Regions from separate parts of the Tatumella citrea genome, predicted to be linked through region 1. Evidence: predicted binding sites of a transcription regulator. Region 1 holds the regulator's gene; each other region holds the start of a gene.
What was found. The regulator PurR, encoded in region 1, represses purine synthesis genes. The targets are predictions, from matches to a motif close to CANGCAAACGTTTGCNTG.
Positions count from the first base shown of each region.

Region 1 (4,216 bases):
CTGCAATTCGCCGCGCTGATACATTTCAATAATGATATCGCAACCACCTACCAGCTCCCCGTCAACCCAAAGTTGTGGGAAGGTTGGCCAGTTTGCATATTTTGGTAATTCGGCACGAATGTCCGGATTCTGCAGAATATCCACATAGGCAAAACGTTGCCCGCAGGCAGAAAGCGCCTGAACTGCCTGAGCTGAGAAACCACAGCTTGGTAATTTAGGAGAACCTTTCATGTACAGCAGAATAGGGTTTTCAGAAATCTGAGTCTGAATTTTTTCGAGAGTGCTCATAGTACTTCCTTCGGGACAAAACGACATGTTTTGTTATTGTAGCGATATCAACCCGCCAGTGAAAACGACATTTTTCATCTGCTACATAAAAGTTCAGTTATATGGCATTTAGCGTTAAACCAGTAACAACTGCGGGATGAAAAAAACAGTCGCCTGAAACTTCATCAGTAAAATGTGACTTAATTAACTGTTTACGCTCAATTTTACGTCAAAAAACTTCTCGTAACAGATTCCGGAAAAAAGACCTTAACATTTCATAAATTTCTGGATTAGAATGATTTTGGGGCTGACTGAAAGGTCAGATGTTATTTTTTTATTTTGTCCGTATTTTTTCAGGACATTTAACCTGTAACCTGACAACTATGCGTCTACTGATCACGCTTTTTATTTTGGCTTTAGCACAGCTTTTTTTCAATGTCGCAGAGGCTTCGCCTCGAACTGCGGTTAATGCCACTTTTCATAAAACCACCCGTAAAGCAGTGACTGAAGAAGATGCCCGCCGTAAACGAAGGCCTATTAAGACGACCAGTACCCGACATAAAGCCCGCCAGCCCCTGATTCACCGGGTTAAACACTTCACCAGTCAGCGTAAAGTTAAAAACAGTCGTACGGCTAAAGAATCCCGTCATCTGGCAAAGAATCACACGCCGGAAACTAAAAAATATGGTCGTCATCGCCCCGCAGCTAAAAAGACGACACGCCACCCTTCTGCCACACTGGCCGCTATCCGGATGAGCAAACAGCACCGTCTGCGTTATCAGAAAGCGCGTGCAACAGCGATGGTGAAACTGATGGATCAGTTAGGGAAGCCTTATCAGTGGGGAGGAACTTCTCCAAAATCCGGATTTGACTGCAGTGGTCTGGTTTATTATGCCTACAAAGACCTGGTAAATTTCAAAATACCCCGTACCGCCAACGAAATGTACCATCTGCGTGATGCTGCACCGGTAAAACGTGATGAGCTGGAAAAAGGTGATCTGGTATTCTTCCGTATCCACCGCCATGGCGCTGCAGACCATGTAGGCGTTTATCTGGGTGATGGCAAATTTATTCAGTCACCACGTACCGGTAAAGACATCCAGATTACGGCTCTGAGCAATGAATACTGGCAACGTCACTACATTGGCGCGCGCCGCATGGTAACCCCGAGTACCGTCCGTTAATTAGTCATCCTGCTCGGTACAGACTGCACCCCAAACGCTGGTTATCCTGCGAACTAAGGTGCAGTTTTTTTATGCTGACAGATATCTGTCATGCCACTGCCCTTATTCTGCTGGCTTACCCAAAAAATCGTAAATCTCTCCTGGTCCTCACACGTATCCGTTAATTGCATTTTTTGTAGCTTAAAAGCAAAAACCGGCGCGGGAAGTATCCGGTACCGGTTTTGATAACAGCATATGGCTGACCGGGCGCGGTCAGTCGGGCCAGCAGGCTAACATTAATGCAGGATGGCGGTAAAACTGAAGGCCATAATCATCAGCAACGCTACAACTGTAGTGGTCAGTGCAAGCTTAAGATCGGTATCCATCAGAACTCCTTTAGGCACACTAATTGTGGGGTAATAGTTATATTCCCATACTGCTGCGCAAAAATCTCGTTTTATTGCAGCAGCCTTGTTAGAATTGCCGGTCTTTGTTGCGCAACCTCCTCAGCTGCTGGTTTTATATCCGGCTTTCTTCGCAGGACTCTCCTCTGGCCTTCGGGTTCATTTTAATGACGAGACAGTGAAACGCTGAGCTGACGCAAACGATTAACCTATAAAAAATCAATATCTTATTTTTTTAAACCAGGAGTACTCACTGAATGGCAACTATTAAAGACGTGGCAAAACGCGCCGGTGTTTCAACCACCACCGTGTCCCATGTCATTAATCAGACCCGTTTTGTTGCGGAAAACACACGGAAAGCGGTCTGGGAAGCAATAAACGAGTTGCACTACTCCCCCAGTGCAGTCGCCAGAAGCCTTAAGGTCAATAACACCAAGACGCTGGGCTTACTCTCGACAACACTCGAAGCGCCTTACTTTGCTGAAATCATTGAAGCTATCGAAAAAAAATGTTTTGACCATGGCTACACACTGATTCTGGGTAATGCTCATAACGATTTGCAAAAGCAACGCGCATATTTAGCCATGATGGCGCGCAAACGTGTTGATGGATTACTGGTGATGTGTGCCGAATATCCGCAGGAGTTGCTGGATATGCTGGAAGAAAACCGCAATATCCCGATGGTCGTGCTGGACTGGGGAGTTTCACAGGGTGACTTTACCGACACCGTGCTGGATAACGCTTTTCATGGTGGATATATGGCCGGTCGCTACCTGATTGAGCGCGGTCATCGTGATATTGGTTGTATTCCGGGACAAATGGAAAGAAACACCGGTGGTGGCCGGTTGGCAGGCTTTCTGAAAGCTCTGGAAGAGGCTGGAATCTCACATCGTGAGGAGTGGACTGTTCAGGGGAATTTCGAACCAGAGTCCGGTTATCAGGCGATGCAGAAAATACTTGCGCAACCGCAACTCCCGACAGCCGTTTTTTGTGGCGGGGATATTATGGCCATGGGAGCCATTTGCGCCGCCGATGAACAGGGACTGCGCGTTCCCCAGGATATTTCTATTATTGGTTATGATAACGTGCGCAACTCGCGTTATTTCACCCCGGCACTGACTACAGTTCACCAGCCAAAGAGTGAGTTAGGCGAAAAAGCGCTGGAGATGTTACTGGATCGTATAGTGAATAAACGTGAAGATCCGCAAACCCTTGAAATCCATCCGACCCTGATTGAACGTCGTTCGGTCGGCGACGGTCCGTTCCGTGACTATCGCCGGTAAGTCCCCGGTTCACTCCCTGAGCCATTCATGGTTCAGGGTGGCAGTGTCCCCCAGGTAATCAAGTAACCATCGCAATGCCGGAGAAATACGCTGTTCTGCCCAGCTTACACAGCAGGGACTTTCCGGAAACGGCGCCGGCAGTTTTAGTTCTTTTACTTTTTCGCTCTCTAGTAACGGCCGTGCCAGATGCCCTGGCACCATTGCCACGCATAATCCTGCCCGAACGCAATCCAGACCGGTTTGCCAGTCCGGCACAGTCATTCGCCGTTGATTATCCAGTGTCCAGGTCATCCTTCGTGGCAGTTCCCTGGAGGTATCTTCCAGCACCAGTGATGGCCATGCCCGAAGCTGCTCCTCTCCCGGATGGGTTTCAGCTGCCAGTGGATGATCAGCACTGACAATACACCGCCAGTTCAGACGCCCCATATCCTGGAAAGCGAAACGTCCGGCGACCGGGATTGCCTGGGTCGCACCAATCGCCATATCAACGCGTCCTGCGGCCAGTGCGTCCCAGACACCGTTAAACACCTCTTCGCGAATATGCAGCTCTACATCGGGAAAGTGGCGATAAAAATCGATGGTCAGTTGCTGCATCCTGGAACGTTTTACAATACAGTCCACCGCAATACTCAGTTCACCGCGCCAGCCATTTGCCAGTTGTTGGCACTGACGTCGGGTTTCCTGCATTTTTTTGATAATCCCCCGACCTTCACGAACAAAATGTTCACCTGCGGCCGTCAGTATCACATCGCGGTGTTGTCGTTCGAATAACTCAACTGCCAGCCACTCCTCCTGTTGTCGGACGGTATAACTGATCGCAGATGGCACCCGGTGCAACTCCCTGGCTGCTGCACTAAAGCTGCCATTTCTTGCCACTGCATCCACGACTTCCAGTGCATATTCTGACCACATAGCGACCTTTCAATTTTTTTCACAGTTGATTGCAAATATTAACGGTTCACAACTCCCGGTGCACCCTTTTAAACTCTTTGCGCACATTTTCACAGGGAGGAGCAATGCGTCATCCGGTCATTTTTTTAGTTTATCTGTCACTACTGAGTATGCTGGGATTCCTGGCTACAGACATGTATCTGCCCGC
Region 1 covers NZ_CP015579.1:1,836,430-1,840,645, reverse strand. The annotation lists gene A7K98_RS08780 (Grx4 family monothiol glutaredoxin) at 1-288, opposite strand, end outside; gene A7K98_RS08775 (C40 family peptidase) at 651-1,451, shown strand; gene cydH (cytochrome bd-I oxidase subunit CydH) at 1,727-1,816, opposite strand; gene purR (HTH-type transcriptional repressor PurR) at 2,092-3,117, shown strand; gene punR (DNA-binding transcriptional activator PunR) at 3,127-4,029, opposite strand; gene punC (purine nucleoside transporter PunC) at 4,134-4,216, shown strand, end outside.

Region 2 (4,216 bases), 2.1 Mb from region 1:
AACTTCTGTACCTTAATTCTTTATCAGACAAGGCATGGCTTCACGACGCATAGTGAACTATGCGAGCCGGAGTCGTAACGCCGTATGAGAAAGAATTTGGTAGGCCTGAGTGGACTTGAACCACCGACCTCACCCTTATCAGGGGTGCGCTCTAACCACCTGAGCTACAAGCCTGCAGAAGATTACTGCTCTCTTTATTTTCTATCAGACAATCTGTTGTGGACACTTCGCGGGAACGTATCTTCAGGTAAGGAGGTGATCCAACCGCAGGTTCCCCTACGGTTACCTTGTTACGACTTCACCCCAGTCATGAATCACAAAGTGGTAAACGCCCTCCCGAAGGTTAAGCTATCTACTTCTTTTGCAACCCACTCCCATGGTGTGACGGGCGGTGTGTACAAGGCCCGGGAACGTATTCACCGTAGCATTCTGATCTACGATTACTAGCGATTCCGACTTCATGGAGTCGAGTTGCAGACTCCAATCCGGACTACGACGCACTTTATGAGGTCCGCTTGCTCTCGCGAGGTCGCTTCTCTTTGTATGCGCCATTGTAGCACGTGTGTAGCCCTACTCGTAAGGGCCATGATGACTTGACGTCATCCCCACCTTCCTCCGGTTTATCACCGGCAGTCTCCTTTGAGTTCCCGACCGAATCGCTGGCAACAAAGGATAGGGGTTGCGCTCGTTGCGGGACTTAACCCAACATTTCACAACACGAGCTGACGACAGCCATGCAGCACCTGTCTCAGAGTTCCCGAAGGCACCAAAGCATCTCTGCTAAGTTCTCTGGATGTCAAGAGTAGGTAAGGTTCTTCGCGTTGCATCGAATTAAACCACATGCTCCACCGCTTGTGCGGGCCCCCGTCAATTCATTTGAGTTTTAACCTTGCGGCCGTACTCCCCAGGCGGTCGACTTAACGCGTTAGCTCCGGAAGCCACGCCTCAAGGGCACAACCTCCAAGTCGACATCGTTTACGGCGTGGACTACCAGGGTATCTAATCCTGTTTGCTCCCCACGCTTTCGCACCTGAGCGTCAGTCTTTGTCCAGGGGGCCGCCTTCGCCACCGGTATTCCTCCAGATCTCTACGCATTTCACCGCTACACCTGGAATTCTACCCCCCTCTACAAGACTCTAGCCTGCCAGTTTCGAATGCAGTTCCCGGGTTGAGCCCGGGGATTTCACATCCGACTTGACAGACCGCCTGCGTGCGCTTTACGCCCAGTAATTCCGATTAACGCTTGCACCCTCCGTATTACCGCGGCTGCTGGCACGGAGTTAGCCGGTGCTTCTTCTGTCAGTAACGTCAATGCATAGCCGTATTAAGACTACACCCTTCCTCCTGACTGAAAGTACTTTACAACCCGAAGGCCTTCTTCATACACGCGGCATGGCTGCATCAGGCTTGCGCCCATTGTGCAATATTCCCCACTGCTGCCTCCCGTAGGAGTCTGGACCGTGTCTCAGTTCCAGTGTGGCTGGTCATCCTCTCAGACCAGCTAGGGATCGTCGCCTAGGTGAGCCGTTACCCCACCTACTAGCTAATCCCATCTGGGCACATCCGATGGTGTGAGGCCCGAAGGTCCCCCACTTTGGTCTTGCGACGTTATGCGGTATTAGCTACCGTTTCCAGTAGTTATCCCCCTCCATCAGGCAGTTTCCCAGACATTACTCACCCGTCCGCCACTCGTCACCCAAGGAGCAAGCTCCTCTGTGCTACCGTTCGACTTGCATGTGTTAGGCCTGCCGCCAGCGTTCAATCTGAGCCATGATCAAACTCTTCAATTTAAAGTTTGATTTGCTTAAACGAGTTAAGCGATGCTCAAGTGTAAAACACTCATAATGAATTTCATTATGTGTTCACTCTTAAGACTTGATATTTTTTACGTCCGGAGACGCTGATATCAATCCTGCGAGTGCCCACACAGATTGTCTGATAAATTGTTAAAGAGCGTTGCAACTCAACCGCTTAGGTTGTCGCTGCGAGGTGGCGTATATTACGCTTTTCACCTCAGGAGTCAACCACTATTTCGTGATTTTTTCTCCGGACCGAATCGCTTCAGTCCCTGTCACGTCGCTGCGCATCGCGCTTTGCCGTCTCAGTGGTTGCGCATTATAGGGAGTTCATAAAAAGGCGCAACTGCTAATTTCAAAAAAAATAACTGTTTGCTGCAATACACAGCAAACATGCCATTTATACCCTGTTATCCACAAAGTTACTCACAAAGCGCTATAAATCCAAATTTAGCCGGGCATCACGCAAACGTTTTCGCTACAATGCCGCCATGCAGAAACGGGGGGCTGAGACGTTTGTGAAAGCAGATAAATGTGTAGTTTTGCTTTCAGAGATTTCTTTAAGACTTCTTTCTTTCTATAAATGAAACCAATCCAGGGGATTACATTCACTATGCAACATCGTCGTCCTGTACGCCGCGCTCTTCTGAGTGTCTCTGACAAAACCGGTATTGTTGAGTTTGCCAAAGCACTGACTTCCTGCGGCGTTGAGTTGCTATCTACCGGCGGTACTGCCCGTTTGCTGGCAGATGCCGGCCTGCCTGTTACCGAAGTATCTGACTACACCGGCTTCCCGGAGATGATGGACGGACGTGTGAAAACACTGCATCCGAAAGTCCATGGCGGGATTCTGGGACGCCGTGGCCAGGATGATGCGATTATGGCAGAACACCAGATAGCACCTATCGACATGGTCGTCGTGAACCTGTATCCGTTTGCTCAGACAGTTGCCCGTGAAGGTTGCAGCCTGGAAGATGCAGTGGAAAATATCGATATTGGCGGACCTACCATGGTGCGCTCAGCAGCGAAGAACCATAAAGATGTTGCGATTGTGGTTAACAGCGGCGATTACTCTCTGCTGATTAAAGAGATGGAAGCTAATGATAACAGCCTGACACTGGAAACCCGGTTTGACCTGGCTATCAAAGCATTCGAACATACTGCCGCCTACGACAGTATGATCGCCAACTACTTCGGTCAGATGGTGCCGGCTTACTATAATAATGAAGACAAAACTCCTTCCGGACGTTTCCCGCGTACCCTGAATCTGAACTTCGTCAAAAAACAGGATATGCGCTACGGTGAAAACAGCCATCAGGATGCAGCCTTCTATATAGAAGAGAATGTTGCAGAAGCTTCCGTCGCAACAGCCCAACAGTTACAGGGTAAAGCTCTTTCTTATAATAATATTGCCGATACCGATGCAGCTCTCGAATGCGTAAAAGAGTTCGCAGAACCTGCATGTGTGATTGTCAAACATGCCAACCCTTGCGGCGTGGCTATTGGCAGCGATATTAAGCAGGCCTATGAGCGCGCTTATACGACTGACCCGACTTCTGCGTTTGGCGGTATCATCGCATTTAACCGCGAGCTGGATGAAGAAACTGCCGTGGCTATTATCAGCCGCCAGTTCGTTGAAGTTATTATTGCTCCTTCAGCCAGTGAAGCCGCATTGAAAGTAACAGCAGCTAAGCAGAACGTCCGCGTACTGATTTGCGGCGAATGGCAGAACCAGCGCACTGCAGCACTGGATTTCAAACGGGTTAATGGCGGCCTGCTGGTTCAGGATCGTGATCTGGGTATGGTCGATGAATCACAACTGCGCGTTGTTAGCCAGCGTCAGCCAAGCGCACAGGAAATGCGTGATGCCCTGTTCTGCTGGAAAGTCGCGAAGTTTGTTAAGTCTAACGCGATTGTCTATGCACGGGATAACCAGACTATTGGTATCGGCGCCGGTCAAATGAGTCGTGTCTATTCAGCGAAAATCGCTGGTATCAAAGCCGGAGATGAAGGGCTGGAAGTGAAAGGGTCTGCGATGGCTTCTGATGCCTTCTTCCCGTTCCGTGATGGTATTGATGCAGCTGCCGCCGTCGGAATTACCTGTGTCATCCAGCCTGGTGGTTCAATCCGTGATGATGAAGTCATTGCGGCAGCCAATGAACATGGCATCGCGATGATCTTTACTGATATGCGCCATTTCCGCCATTAATTGATCAGGAGTTGTAACGATGAAAATTTTAATTATTGGTAACGGCGGGCGTGAACATGCGCTGGCCTGGAAAGCCGCCCAGTCACCGTTAACAGAAGCAGTCTATGTGGCTCCGGGTAATGCCGGTACCGCCCGGGAATCTGCCCTGCAAAATGTGGATATCAGTGCGACTGATATTCAGGGGCTGCTGGCGTTTGCTCAGCAACATAAG
Region 2 covers NZ_CP015579.1:3,892,814-3,897,029, forward strand. The annotation lists tRNA gene A7K98_RS18460 (tRNA-Ile) at 98-174, opposite strand; rRNA gene A7K98_RS18465 (16S ribosomal RNA) at 249-1,790, opposite strand; gene purH (bifunctional phosphoribosylaminoimidazolecarboxamide formyltransferase/IMP cyclohydrolase) at 2,410-4,005, shown strand; gene purD (phosphoribosylamine--glycine ligase) at 4,025-4,216, shown strand, end outside.
Region 2: the regulator PurR is predicted to act here: its motif matches at 2,259-2,276, upstream of purH (bifunctional phosphoribosylaminoimidazolecarboxamide formyltransferase/IMP cyclohydrolase).

Region 3 (4,216 bases), 260 kb from region 1:
GATTAAACTTATAGACCCACAGACGACCAATCGTGTCGAAATTCACGACATTGAACCGTTTATGGAATTCGTTAAAGGCAGGGTCGCGTTATTAGGTGATGCTGCCCACAGTACGACCCCAGATATCGGTCAGGGTGGATGTGCCGCGATGGAGGATGCCATTGTACTGGCATCGGTTCTGGCTTCACATTCCCTGGGTATTGAAGACAGCCTGCTGCGTTACCAGAACCGCCGTAATCTGCGGGTTAAAGATCTGATCCTGAAAGCCCGTAAGCGTTGTGATGTGACCCACGGTAAAGACCCTCAGGCCACTGCTGACTGGTATAGTGAGCTGCGTGAAGAAACCGGTGAGCGTGTGCTTGGCGGGATGTGTGAAACCATTGAAGGCGGCCCTTTAGGCTGAAGACATTGTAACGGTTGTTCCGGCAGGTCTGATGCACCTGCCTGCCGGATAACCGTTGCGGAATAAAATACTCTCAGTTATCTGCCTGTCCCTGACGCCACACGCATTGCCCGTTGACCCACGTCTGAACAATATTTCGTTCATCTCCCAGCGTCATCAAAACAAACAGCTGTTCGTAAATATCCTTGCTGTTACTACTGCGCAGTGCCTGTAAGGGTGTTGCCTGTAAATCCAGAACAATAAAGTCAGCTTCTTTACCGGCATTAAAATTCCCAATCTGCTGATGCAGATCCAGTGCATGAGCACCGCCAAGGGTTGCATGATAAAAAGCTTCGCAGGCATTAAACTTGTAATTCTGCAGTTGCTGTACTTTATAAGCATCTCCTAATGTACGTAACAGGCTGAAACTGGTGCCTGCACCGACATCAGTGCCCATTCCTACCGGTATTTTTTGTTGCCGGGCCCGTTGCAGATTAAACAACCCACTCCCCAGGAAAAGATTAGAGGTTGGGCAGAATGAAATTGCTGACTCCGTTTGTTGCAGACAATCCCACTCCGTGTCCTGCAAATGAATGCAGTGAGCAAACACACAACGTTTTCCGGTTAACTGATAATGGTGATATACCCCCAGATAACTACTTTGCTGCGGGAACAGTTCCCTCACCCATTCTGTCTCGCGAAGGTTTTCGCTCAGATGCGTTTGCATCCACACCCCGGGATATTTGTTGCGTAATTCACCCGCCTGTTGCAATAACTCAGGAGTCGAGGTCGGGGCAAAACGAGGAGTAATGGCATATCCCAACCTGCCCTTGCCATGCCAGCGCTCGATTAGCTGCTGGCTTTGTAAAGCGCTTTGTTCAGGAGTTTCCAGTAAGTTCTCCGGAGCATGGCGATCCATCATGACTTTACCGGCGATCAACCGCATGGCATATTTTTCAGCTTCTGTGAACAGCGCATCAACAGACTCCGGATGAACTGAGGCAAACACCAGAGCGGTGGTTGTTCCATGGCTGAATAACTGATGGATAAAGAATTTAGCCATCTCAGCGGCATAACCCGGATCACCATACTGGCTTTCTACCGGAAAAGTATATTGCTGTAACCACTCCAGCAATTGCTCACCATAGGCAGCTATCATTTCAGTCTGTGGATAGTGAATATGAGTATCAATAAAGCCAGGCATGATCAGTTTGCCCCGCAAATCGGTAAACACCGCATTTGCCGGGATCTGAGCGTCATCACTCCAGGCAGTCAGTGAACATACTTTGCCGTTATCGGTCAGCAGTAAACCGTCTGGCAGATAACGAAACTGTTCGGTTATTGGCTGTTTTTCATTGGCAATATCCACAAAATGAACGAATGCGCCACGAATCGCCTGCAAGCCTGGTTGAGACATATTTTTCCTCTGTCACCCCCCGGAACATCAGGGGATCTGGTAATCGGGATAAATGCCGGTTGAAACGCCGGTTACAACTTTGACTGCTCTATCCCTGGTATCATCGCTTACTGCAATCATTGTGTTGCAATCATTGTGCCACTCATCATTATTGATTAAATTCATTTATTTTCAATAAGATATAGTTCCATTTTGCATTATCCGAGGAATAATAAACGATATTCTCTTCGCAATCGTTTGCTTTAACCCCGCAACCGGTTGCCTGGCTGTTTTATAAACACACCTCACCTGTTCTCCCGGAAACCCTGCAAATATTCGCACCAACACGCGTATATCTGCACCATCAGAGGGCAATCATCAACATTCTCTCACAGTCAAATGATGACGATTAAGAGGCAACGTCGCTCTATCAATGCTATGTTGTAATCTGTCATTCAGTAACTGAACAAAAGGTGTGGATATGATTATTCTTGTCACAGGCGCTACCGCTGGTTTTGGTGAAACGATTACTGCCCGTTTTATCGATGCAGGGCACAAAGTTATCGCTACCGGCCGCAGAACTGAGCGTCTGGAAAAACTGAAAGAAAAATATGGCGACAAGGTGTTACCACTACAGCTGGACGTCAGGGATCGTGCCGCTATTGAGCAGGCCATCAGCCAGTTACCTGCAGAATGGCAGGCTATTGATATACTGGTAAACAATGCCGGCCTGGCTCTGGGGCTGGAACCTGCGCAGAATGCTAATCCGGATGACTGGGAAACCATGATTGACACCAATGCCAAGGGGCTGGTGCTGGTTACCCGTGCCGTATTACCCGGTATGGTCGCCCGTAATAAAGGTCACATTATTAATATTGGTTCCACCGCCGGCAGCTGGCCTTATCAGGGGGGTAATGTCTATGGTGCGACTAAAGCATTTGTGCGTCAGTTCAGTCTGAACCTGCGTACCGATTTGCATGGCACTGCGGTTCGTGTGACCAATATTGAACCGGGTCTGGTTGGCGGTACTGAGTTTTCAAATGTACGTTTTAAAGGCGATGATGGTAAAGCCAGTTCAGTCTATGACGGTACTCAGGCACTCACACCGGAAGATGTGACCGAAGCCGTGTTTTGGGTTTCAGCCCTCCCTGCACATGTGAATATTAACACCCTTGAAATGATGCCTGTCAGTCAGACTTATGGCGGACTGAAGGTAGCAAAACAGTAACAGCTTACTGCGCTTTAGATAGCTGCCATTGACCGTAGCAAACTGTGATAGCGTAGTCATGCCGGCAAAAGTGTTATACTTTTGCCGGCCGGAACAGCAATGAATAGCTTTCCGGAAAATGATAAAAGGAAATCAATATGAAAATAACTTCAAAAATGTTGCCTGTTATTCTGAGTGCTATTCTTGGCGGTGGATTACTTTTCACAGCCGCGGGAAGCCTGGCGGCAACACAGCATATTGTTATCGACAGCGGTGATAATGCGATGACGAAAGAGGATGCCCGTCAAAGCCAACAACAGTGGGATGATACCCAGGCTCTGCGGCATAAAGTCAATCAGCGGGCGGAAAAAGAATTTAATAAAGTAGATAAAGCTTTTGATACCCGTGATAAATGTGAACAGAGCGAGAATCTTAACGCTTACTGGGAACCGAATACCCTGCGGTGTCTTGATCGCCGTACCGGTCGTCCTGTTAACCCCTGATTCCGTTTTGGGTAACAGTTTTATCAGCATAAAGGAGCTAAGTATGAAAAAGTCAGTTCTGTTAACCAGTGCGTTGTTAATTGCTTTCCCTTTGCTGGCACAGGCATCCTGTGAATCAGTGAAGGCCGATATCAGTAAAAAGATTATTGCTAACGGGGTTCCTGAATCCGGATTCAGTCTTGATATCGTGCCAAGTGATCAGGCCGATCAGAAAGATGGTCTGGTCGTTGGTCATTGTCAGAATGATACTCAGAAGATCGTCTATAAGCGTCTGGCTGATGACGGTAGTACTCCGTCTTCCTGATAGCCTGCAGCAGGAACATTGCGAATGTTCCTGCTCACTCCCGCCCTGCCGTTAAATAACAAATTCCGGTTCGCGTATCCGTGACAAATCAATATATTTTGTTAAATCACGCTGTTCAGCCCTGGGCAGATAGGGTATTTCTCCCACCAACGGTGCTCCAAGGTGTTTTTGTAATACATCAATAATACTGGCATATTCGGCCAGTCCGGGGTTAATCCGGTTAGCCACCCACCCGCACAATGACAGACCATCACCAATAATCGACTCCGCAGTCAACAGTGCGTGATTAATACACCCCAGTTTGATGCCTACCACCATGACCACCGGTAAATTCTGGCTGATAACCCAGTCAGAAAGCGGTTGCTCATTATTCATCAGACAGTGCCATCCGCCGGTGCCCTCGATAACCACCTGTTCAGCCTGG
Region 3 covers NZ_CP015579.1:2,093,722-2,097,937, forward strand. The annotation lists gene hpxO (FAD-dependent urate hydroxylase HpxO) at 1-403, shown strand, start outside; gene guaD (guanine deaminase) at 477-1,799, opposite strand; gene ydfG (bifunctional NADP-dependent 3-hydroxy acid dehydrogenase/3-hydroxypropionate dehydrogenase YdfG) at 2,260-3,006, shown strand; gene A7K98_RS10000 (DUF1283 family protein) at 3,144-3,488, shown strand; gene A7K98_RS10005 (DUF1161 domain-containing protein) at 3,532-3,792, shown strand; gene bioD (dethiobiotin synthase) at 3,844-4,216, opposite strand, start outside.
Region 3: the regulator PurR is predicted to act here: its motif matches at 2,047-2,064, upstream of guaD (guanine deaminase).

Region 4 (4,216 bases), 1.4 Mb from region 1:
GTATTGAGCACTGGTTTGGTGATTATGCCGGCTCATTTATGGCAGAAAGCCGTGGCTTACTCCGCTCGGCCAACGATAATCGTCAGTAACCGCCGGAAGTGATATTACTGCAACGGGCATCGTTAACGATGCCCGTTGGCATTCTGTTATTCTGCCGAAACCGGGATAACATCATCCCCGGGATAACAACCAAGAATTTTGATAAACCGCGTCAGTGCGGTTAGCTCTTCAATCGCTTCTTCCATGGCCGGCGAGTGGACATTGGCCTGAATATCCAGATAAAACATTTCTTCCCACGGATTACCATGAATAGGCCGTGACTCCAGTTTTGTCATGACCAGTCCCTGTTTTCTCAGAACCAGTAATGCATCAACTAACGCACCTGATTGCTGCCCGGTTGCCATCAGTAAAGTTGTTTTGGCCGGAACCTGTTCGGAAACCTTAACCGGCTTGCGTGCCAGAATGATAAAACGGGTCATGTTCTGTTGCTGGTTAGCTAAATCACGTTGCAGAACCTGCAGATTATAGAGTTTTCCTCCGGCTTCGCTTCCCAGTGCTGCAACGTGCTTGTCCTGCATTGCTGCCACTTTTTCCATGGCTGCTGCAGTACTTTCTGTATATTCAATTTTCCAGTGTGGGTAGCGGTTAAGAAACTGACTACATTGCTGGAAAGGCTGAGGATGACTATAGACAGTTGTTATTTCGTCCAGTGAGGTCTCTGACGGGACCAGTACGCAGTGATCGATTGGCTGCGTCATTTCACCGACGATATGCAAACGGGTGTGCTGAAGCAGGTCATAGACATCATTGATTGAACCAGAACTGGTATTTTCCAGTGGCAGTACGGCATAGTCAGCCAGTCCGGAGTCAACCTGTTGCAAAATATCCTGGAATTTACTGCAGCCAATTTCCGTCAGGTGATCAAAGTGACGTGATGCATACTGCCGTGCGGCCAGATGTGAATAGGAACCTTTCGGGCCAAGGAAAGCAATACGGGCAGTGTTTTCCTGTGACTGGTTCAGGGCTTTTTGCAGCAATGCCTGTTGAGTGAGCACCGATTCCTCGATGATCAGCTGAAAAATACGGGTGACAAAATGGCTGTCGAGTGACAGTTTCTTGCCTTTATCGATCAATAGCTCGAGCAGTTGCTTTTCTCTTTCAATGTCGCGGACCGGACGGTGAGTGGTCAGTTTAAATTTTCCGACTGCAACTGAGATATCCCGCCGTTCTGCCAGCAGGGCCAGCAGTTGATTGTCCAGCTGGCTGATTCTTTCCCTCAGCTGGTCTAAAGAGAGATCTGCACTCATTATTGTCACCTGTATTCCTGTTATTTTTATACCCAATAAAAAAGCCTCCCGGTTGGGAGGCTTTTCTGTTCGTCTTCTCATTCATTCTTACAGGACGAATCATCTCCCGGAGGGGGGGAAGCTAAAAAAGAATGAGAAGAAAAACATTGTAGTTTGCATGTAACTGTTCCTGCGTTTAGTTAAACCGAGATTAGCTTTTGCGGCGGAGCCCGTCAACTAAAAACGCGCCGGATGGCGCGTCTTCAGTGGCTGGATTATTCGGTAGGGATAATATCCTTCACGCTGGCTGCGGCTCTGCGGGCTTCCCCTTTATGCTGAACTTTATTTAACTGACGCTCCAGTTTAGCAATCAGTTCATTAATGGCGGCGTACATATCCTGATGACGCCCGGTAGCCACTAACGGGCCGTTTGGCGTGTTAATCGTCGCATCGGCGACAAATTCTTTAGGTTCTTTTGAGAGTACGATATGCGGGTTGATCAGCGGCGTCTGCCATTTCTCGAGCTTGGTAATACGCTCTTCAACGTGACTGCGGATAGCGTCGGTAATTTCCATTTGTTTACTGGTGATGTTCATGATCATCGCACTTACCTCTCTCGTTACCATCAGATTGATAACCAGAATAACGGCTTGTAATAACAATAATGTGATCTGGATCACAAAATAATGTCCATTTTTGTCAATAACATCGTTTTGTAAAAATCACCACAGAAACCCCCGATAACCATTGCCAGATACCGAAAAAACGGCCATTATCGACAGGATGACAAAAATGAAAAGGCAGCCTTATGGCTTAATGCCGATCGTTTAAGGATCATTTGACCGATCCGGTGGTTGGTGTAAAAAGGGTTCATGTGCAGACATGGACCCTTTTTAAATGGAACTTTCGCAAGCTCTCGGCATTATTAATCTCACTGCTCCCGAAGAAGTACAAAGCCTCTCTGACCTGCTCTCTCCTGACCTCATCCGACAGGCGTTTTCCCTCACTGATACCGTCACGCTGCGTAAGCGTAAACTTCCCCTTGAGTCGATGGTCTGGCTGGTTATCGGTATGGCCATATTCAACAATAAGCCCATGAGCCATATCGTGAATTTGATGGATATTGTTGACCGGACCGGACGGTCATTTACCGCACCCAGCTCTGTGATTGCCCGCCGAAAAACACTGGGCGAAGATGCCATCCGGGTCCTGTTTGATCTCACTCAACAACACTGGCACGAAGAAGCCAGACATCCCCTCTGGCACGGGTTGACGCTTAATGCTGTTGATGGCGTTGTCTGGCATACCCAGGACACTCCTGAAAATGCAGAGGCCTTCGGCAAAGCATCTAATCAGCATGGTGAACGCGGTTATCCTCAGGTTCGTATGGTGTGTCTGATGGAACTCAGCAGCCATCTGCTGCGTGCAAGTGTGTCAGGTCGCTACGATATCAACGAAATGCGGCTGGCCGCTCAGCTGGCAGAAAATGCACCGGATAACAGTATTACGCTGTTTGATAAGGGCTTTTACTCTTTAGGGTTGTTACATGACTGGCATAATGCAGGTGAAAATCGCCACTGGCTAACGCCGCTGAAAAAGAACACTCAGTATGAAGTGGTACGAAAGCTCGGCAGGCAGGACGAACTGATACGACTGAAAACCACGCCTCAGGCCAGAAAGCAATGGAAAGGCCTGCCGGAAGAACTCATAGTGAGGCTAATCAGGCGGAAAGTGAACGGGACGGAACGGCAGGTAGTCACTTCCATGACAGATGCGATGCGTTATCCGGCGACTGACGTGGCAGAACTTTATAAGCATCGCTGGGAAATCGAGCTGGGATATCGTGAGGCAAAGCAGTTTTTACTGGGAAACCGCTGGACGCTGAGAAGCCGGTTGCCCGATCTGGTGAAGCAGGAGCTATGGGGAATACTGCTGACGTATAACCTGGTGCGTTACCAGATGATTAAAATGGCGTTCAGCCTGAAAGGAAATTACCTGCCTTACCAGTTGAGCTTCAGCGGTGCAGTATCAGAGATATTACGGCTACTGATCGGTCTGCCGTGGGCTTCACCGGGAGCCATCCCGGGTCACCTTAAACACTTTTACAGTAATGCCGGGATGCTGAAACTGCCACCACGACGAGAACGGGAATATGTGAGAGAAGTGAGGGAGAAAAGGTCGAAATATCCCTTTAAAAACAATGCCGGTCACCTTAAGTGACCGGCATTAGCCTTATGGCTGCCTTTTTCGCTGAAAGAGTTCAGTTCGAACTGTTCAGATTAACTACTTTTGTTGGCTGCAATCAGCTTCGCCACTTTATCGGCTTCACCATTCAGCTGCATTTTACGGTAAGCATTTTCCATCAGTGGCAATGCTTCGCGGGTGGCTTCGGTGTCCGGATAATTGCTCAGCATACCCTGAGTACGGTTAACAACCGCGACATAAGCACCACGTTTGGTATAGTATTGCACCACTGAGAGTTCAAATTTCGCTAAACGATCTTTCAGCGCGACCAGCCGTTTTCTGGCATCGGCAGCATACTGGCTGTGTGGATAGTTCTGCAGTAACTGAGAAAAATCAGTGAACGCCTGGCGTGCATTGGTTGGATCTCTGTCTGAACGATCGATTCCAAAGAAATGCTGCACCGCAGATTCATCCATAGCCATGTCTGTCAGACCTTTCATGTACAGCACATAGTCGATGTTTGGATGGGTTGGATTGAGGCGCATGAAACGGATAATCGTTGCCTGTGACAAAGCCATGTCACCATTTTTGTAATAGGCGTAGATCAGATCAAGCTGCACCTGCTGTGAATAAGGACCAAAAGGATAGCGGTTATCCAGAGCTTCTAACTGGGTAATAGCAGCTTTAAAATTCCCGTCCTGCAGTTTTTGCTGCGCGGTTGCATAGATCACTGACGGTGGGTTGTC
Region 4 covers NZ_CP015579.1:3,248,978-3,253,193, reverse strand. The annotation lists gene tyrA (bifunctional chorismate mutase/prephenate dehydrogenase) at 1-89, shown strand, start outside; gene pheA (bifunctional chorismate mutase/prephenate dehydratase) at 147-1,307, opposite strand; Phe leader region at 1,342-1,467, opposite strand; gene raiA (ribosome-associated translation inhibitor RaiA) at 1,562-1,888, opposite strand; gene A7K98_RS15550 (IS4 family transposase) at 2,184-3,506, shown strand; gene bamD (outer membrane protein assembly factor BamD) at 3,566-4,216, opposite strand, start outside.
Region 4: the regulator PurR is predicted to act here: its motif matches at 2,023-2,040, upstream of raiA (ribosome-associated translation inhibitor RaiA).